2 regions of the Nocardiopsis sinuspersici genome follow, and region 1 is predicted to be linked to the other one. Evidence: riboswitches for the same ligand, from Rfam matches in the RefSeq annotation. Region 1 holds a riboswitch; the other holds the start of a gene.
The links. Region 1 has a riboswitch for S-adenosylmethionine ahead of thrC (threonine synthase). Riboswitches for the same ligand answer to the same signal wherever they lie in the genome.

Region 1 (9,559 bases):
AATTGCGGGGGTCCGTGGGGCCGCGTGGAACGCCGATCATATCGTTCGAGGGAGCCTGACGTGCTCGGGGGCAACAGCCGTAGCAGGACACACACACGCCGCACCCGTGGCGGGACCGCCTCGGCCTGTGCGGCCGCCGTCACCGCCACCGCCGTGCTCCTCGGCCCGGCGGCTCCGGCCTCGGCCGACCTGGTCCCCGACTACCGGCCCGAGCAGTGGGGCCTACAGACCATCGCCGCCCAGGAACTGTGGGAGGACACCCAGGGCCAGGGCGTCACCGTCGCGCTTCCCGGAACCTCCGTCAACGAGGAGCACCCGGACCTGGTCGACAACGTCCGGGTGGACACACGGTTCGGTACGGGCGGCGACGCCGGGGCGGGCAGCGCCATGGCCTCCCTGGCCGCGGCCCACGGACACGGCTTCGACGCCGACGGCGGCATGCTCGGCGTGGCGCCCGAGTCCACCGTGCTCGTGCTGCCCACCGGGGACCGGCTGGCCGAGGCCGTACGCTTCGCCGCGCAGGAGGACGTCCAGGTCATCCTGCTGCCCGAGACCGACGGGGCCGCCGACCTGGCCGGCGCCACCCAGGCCGCGGTCGACAACGGCGTGCTGGTCGTCGGACCGGCCGGGGGCCCGGAGGACCCCAACGTGCTCACCGTCGCCGGAACGGACGCGGACGGCGCACTCGTCCCGAACTCCCCCGACACCGGATCGGTCGCGCTGACCGCCCCGGGCGCCGACCTGATGGCCGCCGACACGGAGGTGGGCTACACCGAGGTGACCGGTGCCCAGTACGCCGCCGCCATGGCCGCCGGGGCCGCGGCCCTGCTGCGCTCCGACCACCCGCACCTGCTCCCCGGCCAGGTCCGCGACGCACTCGTCGAGGGTTCCCGGTCCGGCCCCGAGGGGCTGCCCGCCCTGCACCTGCCCTCCGCGCAGGAACAGGCCACCGCCATCGCCCAGGACAACCCGGCGTTCGAGGAGGACGTCCTCAGCGGGGACGGTCAGGGATGGGCCGTGCCGGTGTGGGTGTGGTTCGCCACCGTCGGCGCCGTCGTGGTCCTCGGCGTCCTCCTGGTGGTCCTGTGGATACGCCGTTCCACCGCCGACCCCTACGGCGTGGAGGCCGAGCGCCAGGAGGAGGACGAGAGGATCGCCGCCGAGCGCGCGGCCGAGGCCCCGCCCGCCAGCCGGCGCAAGAGGGGCGGCCGCCGCCGCAGGACCCGCGGCAAGTAGCCCGGCGCCGGGTGCCCCGGCGGCTGGCCCGGCCGCGCACCGGGCGCGGCCGTGAGCACGGCGCACGGCTTCCGCACGGACGGCGCCGTCGCGGCCCGCCCCGCTCCGGCGGCTCCGCGGCCGAGGCCGGACACGGTCCGTGGTCGCCGCACGTCATGGGCGCCCCACGAACAGTGACGTCATGGCCGCACGTGCATATGTAAGGAACGGTGAACGGTCTTGACGCAGGCACGTGAGGGGGACAAGGCTTTGAGAATGTCACCCCTCGAAGCGTCTCCCCTGCCCTCCCGAGGCGGTTCGCGGACCGGGATCGCACCCGAGTTCCGCAACCTCGTCGACGGACGCGTCCGCCTCGTCGAGTACGACACCAAGTGGCCCTACCTCTTCGAGCGCGAGTCCCGAAGGGTCGCTGCCGCGCTCGGTGACCGGATCCTGCTCTTCGAGCACGTCGGCTCCACCGCGGTGCCCGGCCTCGCCGCCAAACCCTGCGTCGACCTGCTGCTGGTCGTCGCGGACTCCTCGGACGAGCCCGCCTACATGCCCGACCTCGAAGCCGTCGGCTACTCCCTGGTGATCAGGGAGCCCGACTGGTACCAGCACCGCGTGTTCAAGGGCACCGAGGTCAACCTCAACCTGCACGTGTTCAGCGAGGGCTGTGAGGAGGCGGAGCGGATGCGCCGCTTCCGGGACCTCCTCATCGACGACGCCGACGCGCGTGAGCGCTACGCCGCGGTCAAACGCGAGCTGGCCGAGCGCACCTGGGACCGCATCCAGGACTACGCCGACGCCAAGTCCGACATCGTGGTGCGGCTCCTGGCCGAGGCGGACGGGAAGGACGCCGCCCGGGGCTGACCCCCGGGGCGGCCGGCCGGGGCGCGTGCCGGCTGCGGGAGGGCCTCAGCCCAGCGAGCGCAGCTGGTCCTGGAACCACCGCCGCGGCGGCAGCGCCACCGCCGCCTCCGCCAGGCGCCGCCTGTGCTCGCGCCGCTGCTCCTCCGGCATCGACAGCGCCCTGTGCAGCGCCTCCGCCGTCTCCACGGTGTCGTAGGGGTTGACCAGCAGCGCGTGCTCGCCCAGCTCGTCCGCGGCGCCGGCCTCACGCGAGAGCACCAGCACCGAGTCCCGCTCGGACAGCACCGGGCCCTCCTTGGCCACCAGGTTCATGCCGTCCCGGACCGGGTTCACCAGCAGCACGTCGGCCATCTGGAAGGACGCCAGCGAACGCGGGTAGTCGTCGTTGACCTCCAGGATCAGCGGGGTCCACTCGGCGGTCGCGAACTCCGCGTTGATCTCCTTGGCGGTCCGCAGGACGGCGTCGGTGTACTCGCGGTACTCCGGCACGTCCCCCCGGCTCGGGTAGGCGAACGCCAGGTGCGTCACCCTGCCCCGCCACTCCGGATGGGCGATCAGCAGCTCGCGGTAGGCCTCCAGGCCGCGCACGATGTTCTTGGACAGCTCCGTGCGGTCCACCCGGACGATGAGCCTGGTGTCGCCGACGGCCTCCTCCAGGGTGCTCCGGCGCGCGGCCACGGCCGGTTCGGCGGCGCTCTCGCGCAGCGTCTCCTCGTCCGCGCCCAGGGCGTGCACGTTGACACCGACGATCCGGCCGCCGTACTCCACGGTGCGGTGCCGGAAGTCCACGTCCGCGCGCAGGACGTCCGCGCAGCAGCGCAGGAACGCGTCCGCCCACCGCGGGCTCTGGAAGCCCAGCTGGTCCGCGCCCAGCATGCCCTCCAACAGGTCGCGCGCGACCTGGTCGGGCAGCATCCGGAAGTACTCCGGAGGCGCCCACGGGGTGTGCGAGAAGTGCGAGATCCGCAGGTCGGGGCGGCGGGCGCGCAGGATGCGCGGCACCAGGGCCAGGTGGTAGTCCTGCACGGCCACGCGGGCGCCGTCGGCGGCACCGGTCACCAGCGCCTCGGCGAACGCGTTGTTGTAGGCGGTGTAGTCCTCCCACATCCGCCGGAAGTGCGAGCCGAAGGACGGCTTGTTGGGGATGTCGTACAGCATGTGCTGCACGAACCACAGGGTCGAGTTGGCCACCCCGGTGTAGGCGCCCTCGAAGGTGCGCCGCGGGATGTCGAGCATGTGGACCCGCATGCCGTCCAGGTCGTGGGCTTGGTCCAGCCGTGCCTGCGGCGCCTCCGCCGCTGCCCGGCGGTCGGCGTCCGACAGGGCGGCGCACACCCAGATGCTGTCGATCTCGTTGGCCACCGAGATCATTCCCGAGACCAGGCCGCCTCCGCCGCGCCGGTGCTCCAGGGAGCCGTCGTCGGCGGTCGAGAAGGACACGGGTCCCCTGTTGGAGGCGATGAGGATCTGTGCCTTGTCCACGTGGTCGTCCTCTCGGATGATACGGCTGGAACCGGGTGCGCGCACCGCACGGGGCGCACCCTAGGTCTCGCCTGTGGACAGCGGCCCCAAACCCGTCCCAGGCCAAGCGGGGCGCACGTCACAGGCGCGCGGTGCCGCACGTGCGTGCGCGGGGTCCCGACCGGTGTCGTCTCACCATGTGAGCACGTTCGTGTTGCGCGGGTCACCAGGCGTGGAAAACCGGTCAGCGAGTCCGTTACAGTGACGGTGCGGATCCGACAGGACCCGCGACAACTTCATATTGCTCATCCAGAGGGGTGGAGGGACCGGCCCTGCGAAGCCCCGGCAACCATCCCAGCATGCGATACTCGCGAACCCGCGAGGCGGCTGGGGCAGGTGCCAACTCCGGCCTGGGGACAAGGTGTCCGCCAGGAAAGATGAGGGGAGACGCCTCGCCATGGCGATTACCGTCACCGAACCCACCTCCAAGCAAGCCTTCGGACCCGGTACCGCGCTCTCGTGCCGCGAGTGCGGTGAGCGCTACGACCTCACCCCCCGGTTCGCCTGTGAGGCCTGTTTCGGACCCCTGGAGATCGCCTACGACTTCGGGACCGTGACCCGCGCGGACATCGAGAGCGGCCCCAAGAGCATCTGGCGCTACCGCTCCCTGCTCCCCGTCCCGGCCGACGTCGCCGAGCTGCCCAACATGGCCCCCGGCCTGACCCCGCTGGTGAGGGCCGACCGCCTCGCCGCCGAGCTGGGCCTGGACTCCCTCCACGTCAAGGACGACTCCGGCAACCCCACGCACTCCTTCAAGGACCGCGTGGTCGCCATCGCCGTCGAGGCCGCCCGCACCTTCGGGTTCACCACCCTCTCCTGCTCCTCCACCGGCAACCTGGCCGGCGCGGTCGGCGCCGCCGCCGCGCGCGCCGGATTCGAGTCCTGCGTGTTCATCCCCGCCGGGCTGGAGGAGGCCAAGGTGGTCATGGCCGCCGTCTACGGCGGCAAGGTCGTGGCCATCGACGGCAACTACGACGACGTCAACCGCTTCTGCTCCGAGCTCATCGGAGACCCGGCCGGTGAGGGCTGGGGCTTCGTCAACATGAACCTGCGCCCCTACTACGGCGAGGGCTCCAAGACGCTGGCCTACGAGATCGCCGAGCAGCTCGGCTGGCGCCTGCCCGAGCAGATCGTCATCCCGATCGCGTCCGGCTCCCAGCTCACCAAGATCGACAAGGGCTTCCGTGAGCTCGTCGAGCTCGGCCTGGTGGAGGACCGCCCGTACCGGATCTTCGGCGCCCAGGCCACGGGCTGCTCCCCGGTCGCGCAGGCCTGGGAGAAGGGCATCGACGTCATCCAGCCGGTCAAGCCCGACACCATCGCCAAGTCGCTGGCCATCGGCAACCCGGCCGACGGCCCGTACGTGCTGGACATCGCCCAGCGCACGGGCGGTTCGGTGGAGCACGTGAGCGACGAGGAGATCGTCGACTCCATCAAGCTCCTGGCCCGCACCGAGGGCGTCTTCGCCGAGACCGCGGGCGGTGTCACCACCGGTGTCCTGCGCAAGCTGGTCCGCGAGGGCAGGCTCGACCCCAAGGCCGAGACGGTCGTGCTCAACACCGGTGACGGGCTCAAGACCCTGAACGCCGTCGACTCCGGCGTGACCGCCACCATCAAGCCGTCCCTGAGCGCCTTCACCGGCGCCGGTCTCGCCTAGACGGTGTTCTTCGGGGCCTCCGCTCCGCTTCGGCCCGTGTTCGGGCGCCCAAGAGGCCAGGGATTCTTCCTCGGCGGCGCCTGCCGCTCGTTCCTCGCTCGCGGCTTGCCTCGTCGTGCAGAACCCTGGCGGCGCCCGAACCAACACCCTCCGGGGTGGATGCGCCGGAGAACGAGCCCCGGCCCCCGTGGCCCCGGTGCGTCCGCCGGGGCCCGCACCAGCCCGCAGTCTCCCACCAGAAGGAAGTCCGCCATGAGCGCCAGCGTCCGCGTGCCCACCATCCTGCGCACCTACACCGACGACGCCTCCGAGGTGACGGCCAAGGGCAACACCCTCGCCGAGGTCCTCGACGACCTGGAGGCCAACCACCCCGGTATCCGCGCCCGCATCCTCGACGACAGCGGCAAGGTGCGCCGCTTCGTCAACGTCTACGTCGGTGACGAGGACGTGCGCTTCGAGAAGGGCCTGCAGACCGAGATCGCCGACGGAGCCCAGATCTCCATCATCCCGGCGGTCGCCGGGGGCTGCTGACCCGTCGACGAGTCCCGAAGAGGGGCGGTCCCGGCTCCGGAGGGGGAGCCGGGACCGCCCCTCTCCGCTTCGCCGACCGCGGCGCCGCGGACTGTGGCGCCGCACACCCGGGCGGAGGCACCGGTGCGCCGTACCGGCCCTCGTAGGCTGGGGGAGATCTGCGGTTGAACGAGGGTGGAGATGTCGGCGACGCGGCTGTTGGTCCTGGGTGTGGTGCGCATGGAGGGGCAGGCCCACGGGTACCGGGTGGGTCGCGCGCTCCTGTCCTGGGGGGCCGAGGAATGGGCCAACATCAAGTGGGGGTCCATCTACCACGCCCTGCGCAAGCTCTCCCAGGAGGGCAAGTTGCGCGAGTTCGTCGCCGAGGGGGACGAGGTGGTCGACCGCACCTCCTACTCGATCACCGAGGACGGCGTCGCGGAGATCCACCGGCTCCTGCGCCGCGGGCTGACGCGCAGGGACGACCCCGCGATGCTGTTCGCGGCGGTCACCCTGATGACCTCGCTGCCGCGCGGCGAGGTCGTCGACCTGCTGCGCCGGCGGCTGGAGCTGCTGGAGAAGACCAGCGGTGAGCTGCTCCCCTCCGAGAGCCGGGGCGAGCCGGGGCACGTGCGCGAGCTGTTCAACCTCTGGAGGGGCACGATCGACGCCGACATCCAGTGGACGCGGAACCTCATCGCCTCCCTGAGAGCCGGGGAGTACACCATGGCCGACGACGCCCCCGACGCCTTCGGGCTGCCGCCGGCGGAGTCCTAAGCCGTGTCTCCTGGAGGCTCCGCTGCGCTGTGCCTCGTGCTCGTGCGCCGCAGGTATCGGCGCCCCTGCTGTGTCGTCTTTGAGGCTTCGCTGCGCTTTGCCTCGTGCTCGTGCGCCGTAGGTACGGGAACCTTCGGCCCCTGCGGTGCGCCCGCTCGTACCTCACGGACGCACCTGCGCGGCCTCCAGAACCCCGTCGGCGCCCTCGCTGTTTTGTTTTTGAGGCTCCGCTGCGCTTCGCCTCGTGTTCGGGCGCCGTAGGTACGGGAACCTTCGGATCCTCCGGTATGGCGGCTCGTTCCTCGCAGCCCCACCTGCGAATCCTCCAGAACCCCGTCGGCGCCCTCGCTGTGTTGTTTTTGAGGCTGCGCTGCGCTTTGCCTCGTGTTCGGGCGCCGTAGGTACGGGAACCTTCGGATCCTCCGGTATGGCGGCTCGTTCCTCGCAGCCCCACCTACGAATCCTCCAGAACCCCGTCGGCGCCCTCGCCCCCGGCGGAACAGGACCGAGTCCACCGAACGGAACCTGGACGTACTGACCACGTTCGCCGGGCACTCCCCGAAGCACTGACCGGAGGGGGACGCGTCCGCGCGCGGGCGGGCGGAGACCGCTCTTACTAAAATTTGAATATCCCGTTCGGGTGGTGCACACTCGTCCCGAGTTCAAGTTTTAATAGGAAGGGGGCCGGATGATCCGTACACGTGGCCTGACCCGGAACTTCCGGGTCGGCAAGGAGGTCGTCGAGGCCGTCCGCGGCGTCGACATCGACGTGGCCGAGGGCGAGCTCGTCGCCCTGCTCGGACCCAACGGGGCGGGGAAGTCCACCACGCTGCGCATGCTCACGACACTGCTGGAGCCCACGTCGGGAACGGCCGTGGTCGCCGGACACGACGTCTGCGCCGAGCCCGCGAGGGTGCGCCGGGGGATCGGCTTCGTCGGCCAGGGCCACGGCGCCGGGGACGACCAGCGGGCCGGGGAGGAACTGTACACACAGGGGCTGCTGTACGGGCTCGACCGGCGCACCGCGCGCCGCCGTTCGGGCGAACTGCTCGACATGCTGGAACTGGGCTCCGCCGCCGACCGCGTGGTCACCAAGCTCTCCGGCGGCCAGCGCCGGCGGCTCGACATCGCGATGGGGCTCATCCACGAGCCCGGGCTGCTGTTCCTGGACGAGCCCTCCACCGGGCTCGACCCGCACAGCCGCGCCAACCTGTGGGAGCACATCACCGGTCTGCGCGAGCGGCTGGGCACCACGGTCGTGCTCACCACCCACTACCTCGACGAGGCCGACGACATGGCCGAGCGGGTCCTGGTCATCGACCACGGCAGCGTCATCGCCGACGGCACCGCCGACGAGCTCAAGGGCAAGGTCTCCGGGGACCTGGTCGCCTTCTCCGTGCCGGACGAGGAGCACGCGCGCGCCGGTGCCGGGGTCGCCGAGCGGACGCTCTCCTCCGGGGCGGCCGAGGTCGTCACGGCGCCGGGTCGCGAACCCGAGGTGCGCCTGCGGGTGGAGCGCGGGGACACCGTGCTGCCCGAGCTGCTGCGCGCGCTGGACTCCGCCGGGGTCCCCCTGCTCACGGTCCGGGTGCAGCGGCCCACCCTGGACGACGTGTTCCTGACCCTGACCGGCCGCAGCCTGAGGGAGGAGAAGGCATGAGCGCCCACGAGGGGACCGGAGGGTCCGTGGAGACGACGGAGCGGGCGTGGCGGCCGAGCCTCCTGCGTGACACCGCGACCGTCTTCTCCCGCCAGATGAGGCCGGTCCTGCACCGGCCGGTGATGCTGGCCTTCGGCATGTTGCAGCCGGTGCTGTACCTGGTGCTGTTCGCACCCCTGCTGACGGGGCTGGCCGGAGCCGAGGGCGAGAACCCGTGGCAGTGGTTCGTCCCCGGCCTGCTGGTCATGCTGGCCCTGTTCACGGCCGGGTTCTCCGGCTTCGGGCTGCTGCCGGAGATGGCCTCCGGAGCGCACGAGCGGCTGCTGGCCGCCCCGGTGAGCCGGGTGTCGCTGCTGCTCGGCCGGGTGCTGCGCGACGTGGCGACCATGCTGGTCCAGATGGTGCTCGTCATCGTGCTGGTGGTCCCGTTCGGGCTCCGCGTCTCGGTGGCGGGCGCGGTCGTGGGGCTGCTCCTGCTCGCGGTCCTGGGGACCGGCCTGGCCACGCTGTCGTACCTGACGGCCATGGCGGTGAAGCAGACGTACGTGTTCGCTCCGGTCCTGCAGACGGTGATCATGCCGCTGATGCTGCTGTCCGGTGTGCTGTTGCCGATGGAGTTGGCGCCGTCGTGGCTGTACGCGCTCTCGCGCGCCAACCCGGTGGCGTACGTGGTGGACGCCGAGCGGGCGCTGTTCGCCGGTGAGTGGGGCGCCTCGGTCGGGATCGGCTGGGCGGTGGCGGTCGTGCTGACCGTCGCGGCGCTGGCCGTGGGCTCGCGGGCGATGCGCCGCCTCAGCTCCTGACCCGGTGCCCCGGCCCCGGCCCGGGGCGCCGGCTCCGGTCCGGGCTTCCCTCCGCTGTCCGCTGAGCGCGGAAAACCTGGGTGTTATGTGGTGTTTGTGCAGGTAGATACTGGGATGGGCCGGAGTGAAATCGTGACCACATCGTTTGCACTCTCGGGGGCCGAGTGCTAAAAATGGATCTGGTTAGCACTCGCCTTCACTGAGTGCTAACCGGAGCGAGGCTGCGAGACCGCGGCACCCGGCAGCAGGGTTGCCGGAAGTTCCGTGGTCGTCCGTCGCGGGCGCACGTCTCGTCCCATCGCGTATCAGCCCGGTCACGGGAGGACAAGAACTCATATGGCAGCCAAACTGATCGCGTTCGACGAGGAGGCCCGTCGCGGCCTCGAGCGCGGCATGAACCAGCTCGCTGACGCCGTCAAGGTCACGCTCGGCCCGAAGGGCCGCAACGTCGTTCTGGAGAAGAAGTGGGGCGCCCCCACGATCACCAACGACGGTGTCTCCATCGCCAAGGAGATCGAGCTCGAGGACCCCTGGGAGAAGATC
Region 2 (9,559 bases), 3.5 Mb from region 1:
CGGGTCGGAGCCGGAGTCGGGCTCGGTCAGGCCGAAGCAGCCGATCGCCTCGCCCGCGGCCATCCTCGGCAGCCACTCGTTCTTCTGCTCCTCGGAGCCGAACTTGTGGACGGCCGCCATCGCCAGCGAACCCTGCACCGACACGAAGCTGCGCAGGCCCGAGTCGACCGCCTCCAGTTCGCGGCAGGCCAGGCCGTAGGCGACCGCGCTGGACCCGCCGCAGCCGTACCCCTCCAGGTGCATGCCCAGCACGCCGAGGTCGCCGAAGGCCTTGGCCAGCCCGCGCGGGTCGGGCAGGGTGCCCGCGTCGAACCAGTCGGCCACGTTCGGCAGCAGTTCCCGCTCGGCGAAGCCGCGCACGGCGTCGCGGACGTCCCGCTCGGTGTCGGACAGGTCGGCGTCCACGGCCAGGAAGTCGTGCGGGTCCGGGGCCGCGGGTTTGCGGTGGTCGCTCATGGTGGTGTCCCTTCGTGGTGCGTCCGGCCCGTGCGGCCGGAGGGGAGGCGGGTGCGGGGTCCTCGTGTTCGTGCTGTCGGTCGGTCCTGGCGTGCGGCCCCGTACGGGCGGTCCCGGTTCAGGGAAGGTCGGGCTGCTGGACGGCGCCGCGCCCGACCATCCCGTCCACGGTCGCATCGTCCACGCCCAGTTCGGCGAGGACCTGCCGGGAGTGCTGGCCCAGCAGCGGCGGAGCGGTGAGCGGCGGCGGGCTGTTCTCCAGCCGAAACCCCGCGCGGACCTGTTCGACCAGCCCGGCGGTGGGATGCTCCACGGTGCGCAGGACGTCGTCGCCGCTGGCGTCGGCGGTGCGCAGCGCGTCCAGCACCCCGCGCACCCGCCCCACCGGCACCCCGGCCTCCACCAGGACCTCCATCCAGTGGTCGGCGGACCGGGCGCGCAGGGTCGCCGACAGCTCCGCGACCAGCTCCTCCCGGTGCGCCACCCGCCCGGGGTTGGTGGCGTAGCGGGGGTCCCCGCCCAGGTCGGGGCGGTCCAGGGCCGCGCACAGCCGCTGGTACAGGGCGTCGTTCCCGGCGGCGACGACGATCTCCGCGTCCGCCGTGGGAAAGGTCTGGTAGGGCACGATCGTGGTGTGCGCGTTGCCGACCCGGGCGGGCTCCGCACCCGTCACCAGCGCCTGCTGGGTGAGGTTGACCAGGCCGGACAGGGTGGAGTTGATCAGCGACACGCTGACGTTCTCGCCCCTGCCGGTCACACGGGCCCGCATGAGCGCGCCGAGGACGCCCACGGCCGCGTTCAGTCCCGTGAGCACGTCGGTCAGGGCCACACCCACCTTGCTCGCCGGCCCCTCGGCCGGCCCGGTGGTGGCCATCAGGCCGCTCTCGGCCTGCACCACGATGTCGAAACCGGGGCGCGTGCCCGGGTCGTGCTCGGGCCCGAACCCGCTCACCGAGCAGTACACGACGGCCGGGTTTCGGGCGCTGACCGCCTCGTAGCCGAGCCCGAGCCGGTCGATCACCCCCGGCCGGAAGTTCTGGATCACCACGTCGGAGGCCGCGCACAGCTCCTGTACGGCGGCCAGGCCCTCGGGGTCCTTCAGGTCCACGGCCAGGCTGCGCTTGTTGCGGTTCACCGACAGGAAGTAGGCGGCCTCGCCGGGAGAGGACTCCGAGGCCCCGGCCCAGGGCGGCCCCCAGGAGCGGGTGTCGTCACCGCGCCCGGGCTGTTCCACCTTGACGACCTCGGCGCCCATGTCCGCGAGCAGCATGGTGGCGTACGGGCCCGCCAGGACCCGGGACAGGTCGGCGACGCGCACCCCCGCCAGCGGCAGCGGGGCGGGGGAGCCGGACTCGGAACGGGTGTCGGTCACGGGGTGCTCACTCCTCGCCGTCGGGGCCGCCGGGCAGTTGGTCGCCCTCCCGCAGCTGGCCGTAGGTCTCCAGGCACCGGCGCAGGGCGGTGGTCAGCGCGGCACCGGACTGGCCCGCGTACCGGGTCTGTACCCGCCGCACGAGCTCGGCGATGTCCTCGGTCACCGAGGAGCCCTCGACCAGGGCGCGGAAGAAGTCCTTGGCCAGGTCGGTGAGCAGGGTGGTGTCCGCGGCGACGATACGGCCGTCCGCGGTGTCCACGGCGAGGACGACGCCGAGGCGCTGGTACTGGGAGTGGCTCGCCACGGAGTCGGGAAGACGGGCGTAGCCGGAGACCAGGACGACCCTGGGATTACGGAAGACCTGCTGAATACGGTCGTTGCCCTGCAACATGCACACCTCTCGCTCGCGGGCACGCGAAAACTCCAACGCTCTGGAGTCTCGCGCCTGGAGGGCGGCCGGGGAGAACCGGACACCCGCGGCGTGAGGGCAGGCAGGGACAAGTATGTCCCCAACGCGTTCGCGGCTGTCAAGCGGGGCGGTGGTTCGGGCCACACGCGGCTCGCACTGTCCGCCGGGGGACGGCTGTGTTAATCTGCGTCGCAGGTCACGAGTGCCAGCGTCAAGCCCCGGCTTGCTGGCCGGCAACCCTCCTTCCGCGGTGGGGTGCCCCGGGTGAGGACCAGGTCCCGACACGTCCGTGTCGGACAAGCGCGGACCCCGAGGCGTCGCCGTGACGGCACCCCCGCGGGTCCCACGACCCGTAGGCGAGGTGCCCCATGACCACTGTCAGCTCCATCCACACCGCCCGTTCCGCCCGTTCGGCGCGTTCGTCCGGCACCGACCGGTGCACGGTCCTCGCCTCCGAGGAGGGCGTCCCCCTGGTCACCGGCGAGCGCGTCGAGTACGCCAACTTCGACTACGCGGCCAGTGCCCCCTGCCTGACCCCGGTGGCCGAGGCCCTGGCCGAGGCGCTGCCCCGCTACGCCAGTGTGCACCGCGGGGCGGGCCACCACTCCCAGGTCAGCACCGAAGCCTACGAACGCGCGCGCCGCAGCGTGGCCCGCTTCCTGGGCGTGCGCTCCCGGCCCGCGGACGCCGTGGTGTTCGTGCGCGGGACCACCGACGCCCTCAACCTGCTGGCCCGCGCGGTGCCCGAGGGCTGCACGGTGGTCGTGTTCGAGTCCGAGCACCATGCCGGCCTGCTGCCCTGGGAGCACCCCGCCTCCCGCGCCGGACGCGTGGTGCGCCTGCCGCTGCCCGCCACCCCCGGTGCCGCGGTGGAGGCCGCCCGCACCGCGCTGCGCGGGGCGCCCGAGGGGCCCCGGCTGCTGTGCGTGACCGCCGCCTCCAATGTCACGGGTGAGATCTGGCCGGTCGGGGAACTGGTGGAGGCGGCGCACGCCGAGGGTGCGCGCGTGGCCGTGGACGCCGCCCAGTACGTGCCCCACCTGCCCTTCAGCCTGGCGGAGACCGGCGCGGACTACGTCGCCCTGTCCGCCCACAAGCTCTACGCGCCCTTCGGCTCCGGCGTGCTGGCCGGGCGCGCCGACTGGCTGCGCGAGGCCACCCCCTACCTGTCCGGGGGCGGCGCCACCCGGCTGGTCACCGAGCACGACGTGGTGTGGAACGACCTGCCCGCGCGGCACGAGGCGGGAAGCCCCAACGTGCTGGGCGCCGTGGCGCTGGCCGCGGCCTGTGACACCCTCACCCCCCGGACACAGGGATCGCTGCACATCCGCGAGTCGGCTCTGCTGGAGCGGCTGCGTGCGGGACTGGCCGGGATCGACGGCGTCACCGAGCTGACCCTGTGGGGGGACGAGCACCCCCGGGTGGGCATCGTGTCGTTCACCGTGGACGGCCTGCCCGCCGACCTGCTGGCCGCCGCGCTGTCCGCCGAGTACGGGATCGGGGTGCGCGACGGGCTGTTCTGCGCGCACCCGCTCACCCGCCACCTGCTGCCCGAGGGGCACGGCCAGGCGGTGCGGGCGAGCCTGGGCGTGGGCACCACCCGGGAGCACGTGGACCGGCTCGTCGGCGCGGTCGCCGACCTGGTCGCCCGTGGTCCGCGCTGGGAGTACGCCGACTGCGACGGCCGCCTGGCCCCGGTACCCGATCCCGACAGGGCGTTCTGACAAGCTGTTGCGATCCGGGGGAGGGACCCACCCCGCCGGGCCCCCTGCGGCGGGGCGGGTCCCCTTCGGCGGGGCGCCGCGCCAGGAGGCTCCACTCCCCCCACTCCCGGGGCGGATGCCGCCCGCGCGGGCGCACGGATGCCTGCCGGGCCCGGGCAGGAGGCCGTGGCCTGCCCGCCCGCGGGTCGACGAGAACTCCCTTACGTCACAGGACTCCACAAACGGCGAAATGGGGCACATAACACCCATGCATGTGCCGAGGATCACTTTCCCAGGCGGTACCATCGGGCCCTGACGGCATGGCGCAACGCTGTCCGGGCCCGACCGGCCCTCCCCGTGGCGCGTCCTGCCTCCCGCGAGCGAACCGGCTGGGGGAGCGTGATCGTGACCAACGTCCGAGGACCCAAGACAGGTCCGCTCAGGGCCGTGTTCCGTGGGCGCGAGCCCGTCCCGGTCCCCGGCCGACGGCCACGTGTGGTGGGCCTCGACCCGCGCGGGGGCGAGCCGCCCGCCCTCCCGCACACCCGCCCGCACCAGGCCTTCCTGGGGCGGGTGATCGACTACCTGTGCGCCGACGCGGGCGTGCGCCAGTTCGTCGACTGGGGATGCCCCGTGCCCGGTACCGCCGAACGCGTCCACACCGCCAGCCCCGGTGCCTCGGTGGTCCACGTCGCCCCGTCCGGCGCGGCGGGCATGCTCTCCGGAGCGGGCACCTCGGTGCTCTCCGCGGACGGTTCCGGATCCGACACGCTCCTGCGCCGCCTCAGCACCTCCGGGCTCGTCGACTTCGACGAGCCCGTCGCCGTTCTGATGACCCGGTCCCTTCCCGCCGACGGCCCGCCCGTCGGGATCGGGGACCTGCACGCCCTCATGCGCGGCGGCGGCTACCTCGCGCTCGCCTCCCCGGAGCCGCGGCCGGTGGTCGAGCGGGCGCTCTCCCCCTTCCAGCCGATCGAGCCGGGGGTCGCCGACATCGAGTGGTGGCCCTACCCTGACGAGGACGTGTCCGGCCAGGGCACCGGAATCCTGGCGGGACTCGGCCGACGGGCACCCGAGCGGGGAGGGGAAACGCACCGATGGCGGTGAACTGGACCGGCGAGGTTCTGGCACAGCTCCAGTTCTACTGGGAGTACTCCCTGTGGCCCAGGCTGGAGGGGCTCACCGACGAGGAGCTCCTCTGGAAGCCGGTGCCCGACGCCTGGACCGTCCGCGAGGTGCGGGAGGGCTGGCACCAGCCCGACGTGGCCGTCCCCGAACCGGACCCGCCGCCGGTGACCACCATCGCCTGGCGGCTCGGGCACATCGTCGTGGACGTGCTGGAGACCCGCATCAACTGGCACTTCGGCGACCGAACCGCCACGAGCCGGGGCATCGACTGGCCCGTGACCGCCACCGACGCCAGGCAGCGGCTGCGCCACGCCTACGAGACCTGGTCCGAGCACATCCAGGCGCTGGACGAGGACGGCCTGGCCGCTCCCGTGGGCGGCGCCGAGTCATCCCAGTGGGACGACCTCCCGATGGTCGCGCTGGTGCTCCACCTCAACCGGGAGATCATCCACCACGGCGCCGAGATCGCGGTGCTGCGCGACCTGTACCGCGCCGGGTACGGACGCTGAACGGGAGCCGGCCGCCCCGCCGCCACGGAGGCCGAAGGCGTCCTAGGGCCTGGTCATCTCGTGGAGGACGGCTCCGGCGATGAGGCTGTGCCCCCGTGTGGGGTGGTGCTCGTCGAGAGTGCGCAACACCCTCTGTTCGAGGGCGCGGCGGTGGGGCTCCTCCAGCGCGTCGTGGAGCCAGCGGTTGCCGTGCGAGAGCAGCCAGTCCCAGTGCGCCCGGGGCCCGTCGAGGGGAAACTCGGCCTCCGTGGCGGCCGTGCGCGTGTACCGCAGCCCGGACCGCTCGGCGAGCTCCTCCCAGGAGGGGCTCGTCCCGCCGCCCATCCCGGCGGGTGCGTCCAGGGTGTGCGCGGACCCGAACTCGTCGAGGACCTCCCCGTAGCGCGACCACCATCCTCCGTCGGCGCTGGGGCCGGGAACGGAGAAGGCGAGGGTTCCGCCGGGCCGGAGCACCCGGGCCGCCTCGCGCAGCGCCGCGCCCGGATCCGGCAGGATGTGGAGCAGGAATCCGCTGAGCACCGCGTCGCGGGAGCGGTCGGGCAGGTCGAGCGCGGCGGCGTCCATAGCACGGGCCCGCAGCCCCGGGACCGGCAGCGCCGCCAGGGCGTCGACCATCCTGGGTGAGACGTCCACGGCGAGGATCGCGCACGAGGGGCCCAGCGCCTCTGCGACGGCGAGGGACACGGCTCCGCGTCCGCCGCCGAGGTCCAGCAGCCGTGCGCCGGGAGGCGGCCCGGCCCAGGCCGTCAGCCGCCGCGCGAAGGTGGCGAAGAAGGGCACCGACTCGTCGTAGACGTCGGCCACCGAGTCGAAGAGGTCCGCGGCGGAGTGTGCCATGGCAGGCAGTCTCCACGTGTTCCGGTGGTTCCTCCACCGGTTTTCCCCGGGAGGCGCCCACCGCACGGGCTTCTAGACCACGTGCGGCGGATCCACCCTCACCTGCGCCAGGTGCTCGTCCCGGCGTGCGCTGCGGGCCGAGGCCGCCGCCTTCAGCGACCGGGTCAGCGCGCCCACCCCGGCGCGGGGCACCCGCAGCAGCGCGCGCTCCGTCTGGTGGGTGCCGTCCGGGCCGACCGCGCGGTCCGAACCCACCGGCACCGGCCCCAGCAGCTCGGCGCCCTCGGGCAGCTCGATCTGGTCGAGCAGCTCGCGCACGTGCTCGGGGCCGCCGGTGACCGAGGCCATCGACACCGCGGGGGGAAAGCCCAGCTCCCGGCGTTCCGCCAGCTCACGCTCGGCGAAGCCCGCCGGGTCCCAGCGCACGAGCGACTGCACCACCGGCAGCGAGACGTCGGCCGACACCACCACCGTGCCGCCCGGCCGCACCAGCGCCGCCGCGTTCAGCCAGCGCCGCAGCGCCTCCTCCGAGGCGCGCAGGTCCATCCGGTTCAACAGCGCCCAGCCGTCCAGCAGCACCGCCGCCGCGTACCCGTTCTCGGCCACCGGTTCCGCGCCCGGGGTCGCCACCACCAGCGACGGCGTGTCCGCCACCCGCGACAGGACCTCCTCGCGGCCCGAGGTGCGCACGGTCAGCGAGGGGAAGGCCCGGCCCAGCTCCTCGGCGGTGCGGCGCGCGCCCACCACCACGGCGCGCATGCGGGTGAGGCCGCACTCCGGGCACGCCCACTGGCCGGCCACCCGGCCGCACCAGCCGCACGAGGGCATGGCGTGCGATCCGCGCACCGCGAGCGGGCCCCGGCAGGAGTCGCAGCGGGCGGGCTCGCGGCATCCGGCGCACGCAAGCGTGTTCAGGTAGCCCCGGCGCGGCACCTGGAAGAGCACCGGGCCGGTGCGGGCGGCCTCGCGCGCGGCGCGCAGGGCCAAGCTCGGCATCCGCGCCGACCGCGCCGCCTCGTCGCGGGCCAGCTCCCGGTCGTCCCCGGCCGCCCGCACCACCGGCGCGCGGCGGCGCAGGGTCGTCCGGTCGGCGGTCAGGGGGTGCGCCCACCCCGACTCGACGAGCAGTTGGGTGTCGGTGGTGCGGGTGTGCCCGCCGATCAGGGCACCGGCGCCCGCGCGGTGCGCGCGCATCGACAGCACCGTGCGCGCGTGCGGATAGGGGGCGTGCGGGTCGACGTGCACGTCGTCGCCGTCGTCCCACAGCACCACCAGTCCCAGGTCACGGACGGGCGCGAACACCGCCGCGCGCGTGCCGACCACCACCCGGACCCGCCCGCGCAGCACCGAGAGCCAGCGCCGGTACCGCTCGGCGGGTCCCAGGTCGGCGGTGAGCGCCACGTGCCGGCCCCCGCCGAGGCGGCGGCCCAGCGCGGCGTCGACGGCCTCGACGTCGCGGCCGTCGGGCACCACGACCACGGCGCCGCGCCCCGCCGCCAGGGTCGCCCGCGCGGCGACCGCCACCGCCTCCACCCAGTCCGTGCCGGGCAGGGCGTTCCACACCGCGCGGGCGGGCTGGCCCTCGTGCAGTGCCCGCAGGAAGGAGGGGCCCTCGGGATAGTCCGCCCAGGGCCCGGGCTCCACCCCGTCCGGGGCCGCCCCGGCACTCTCCAGGCCGGAGGCCCCGTCCTCCGCGGCCGCGGGTTCCTGCGCCGCGTCCGGAGGTTCCCCGGCCGTGTCCGGGTCGGCGTCGGCCTCCCGCGCCGGAGCGGCTTCGGAGGCGGCCGCGGAGGCCTTGGCCTCCTCCTTCTCCACGCGGGCGTGGCGGGGCGGCACGGCCAGGCGCAGCACGTCGCTCAGCGTGCCCGCGTACCGGTCGGCGACCGCGCGGGCCAGTTCCAGGGTCTCGGGGGTCAGCACCGGCTCCGGCGAGACGACCGCCTCCAGGTACGCCAGCCGTCCCGCGAACTCCGAGGTCTCCACCCGCTCGGCCAGGAAGCCGTTGAGCTGGCGGTTGTTGAAGCGCACCCTCACCCGGCAGCCGGGCACCGCCGCCTCGTCCATGTCGGCCGGCACCCGGTAGTCGAAGTACCGGTCCAGGTGGGGCAGCGGGGTGTCCACGACCACGCGCGCGATCGGGAGCCGCTCGGCGGGCCTGCGCGGGGCCGGACGGCGGGACTTCCTGGCCGCCGGGGCCCCGCTCTTCTCCGGAAGGTCGAAGAGGGCCCCGTCGGGCTGGCCGGGCTGCGTTGTCATCGCTTTCTGTCTACCAGAGGCCTGCGACACCGCTTTCGAGCGCGGCGGGTCCGGCGGCCTCCACGGACACGGCGACACCGCTCCCGCACGGGCGGGTCCCGCTCCCGGCGACTGGTAGAAATGGGAACCCGACAGACCGCGCTCGTGGGCTCTTCCGCCTCCCCCGACCGGGCCCCGCGCACGGGGACCCGGGCCGCGGACACCCGTGGGCGGTCCCGGGCCAGTGAATGGGGATATAAGCATGAAGCTCGTCTTCGCCGGAACACCACAGGTGGCGGTGCCGTCTCTGCGGGCGCTGCTCGACTCCGACCACGAGGTCGCCGCCGTGGTCACCCGTCCCGACTCCCGCTCCGGACGCGGCCGGAGGGTCTCCGCCAGCCCGGTCGGCGAACTCGCCGCCGGCGAGGGCATCGAGGTCCTCAAGCCCGCCAAGGCGGGCGACCCCGAGTTCCTGGAGCGCCTCGCCGAGATCGCCCCCGACTGCTGTCCCGTCGTCGCCTACGGCGCCCTCCTGCCGCAGTCCGCGCTCGACGTCCCCAGCCACGGCTGGGTCAACCTGCACTTCTCCCTGCTGCCCGCCTGGCGCGGCGCCGCGCCGGTGCAGCACGCGATCCTGCACGGCGACGACATCACCGGAGCCTCCACCTTCCAGATCGTCAAGGAGCTCGACGCCGGGCCGGTCTACGGAACCCTCACCGAGAACGTGCGCCCCACCGACACCAGCGGTGAACTCCTCGAACGGCTCTCGGTCTCCGGCGCCGAGCTCCTCGTGCGCACCCTCGACGGCATCGCCGCCGGGCGGCTCAGCCCCGTCGAGCAGCCCGCCGACGGCGTCTCCTACGCCGCCAAGCTCACCCCCGAGGACGCCGAACTCGACTTCACCGCC

Region 2: it holds a riboswitch for S-adenosylmethionine, as region 1 does, so the genes downstream of both, NOSIN_RS04205 (aminotransferase class V-fold PLP-dependent enzyme) here and thrC (threonine synthase) in region 1, are expected to answer to the same signal.

The regions. Positions count from the first base shown of each region.
Region 1 covers NZ_MCOK01000001.1:4,527,369-4,536,927, reverse strand. The annotation lists gene NOSIN_RS19550 (S8 family serine peptidase) at 61-1,236, shown strand; gene NOSIN_RS19545 (GrpB family protein) at 1,492-2,088, shown strand; gene NOSIN_RS19540 (alpha,alpha-trehalose-phosphate synthase (UDP-forming)) at 2,134-3,570, opposite strand; SAM riboswitch class I at 3,852-3,993, shown strand; gene thrC (threonine synthase) at 4,007-5,266, shown strand; gene NOSIN_RS19530 (ubiquitin-like small modifier protein 1) at 5,519-5,797, shown strand; gene NOSIN_RS19525 (PadR family transcriptional regulator) at 5,978-6,553, shown strand; gene NOSIN_RS19520 (ATP-binding cassette domain-containing protein) at 7,242-8,213, shown strand; gene NOSIN_RS19515 (ABC transporter permease) at 8,210-9,016, shown strand; gene groL (chaperonin GroEL) at 9,353-9,559, shown strand, end outside.
Region 2 covers NZ_MCOK01000001.1:997,269-1,006,827, forward strand. The annotation lists gene NOSIN_RS04190 (acyl-CoA dehydrogenase family protein) at 1-456, opposite strand, end outside; gene NOSIN_RS04195 (CaiB/BaiF CoA transferase family protein) at 575-1,828, opposite strand; gene NOSIN_RS04200 (DUF3870 domain-containing protein) at 1,836-2,219, opposite strand; SAM riboswitch class IV at 2,435-2,549, shown strand; gene NOSIN_RS04205 (aminotransferase class V-fold PLP-dependent enzyme) at 2,609-3,964, shown strand; gene NOSIN_RS04210 (SAM-dependent methyltransferase) at 4,349-5,050, shown strand; gene NOSIN_RS04215 (DinB family protein) at 5,041-5,580, shown strand; gene NOSIN_RS04220 (class I SAM-dependent methyltransferase) at 5,623-6,417, opposite strand; gene NOSIN_RS04225 (primosomal protein N') at 6,490-8,673, opposite strand; gene fmt (methionyl-tRNA formyltransferase) at 8,915-9,559, shown strand, end outside.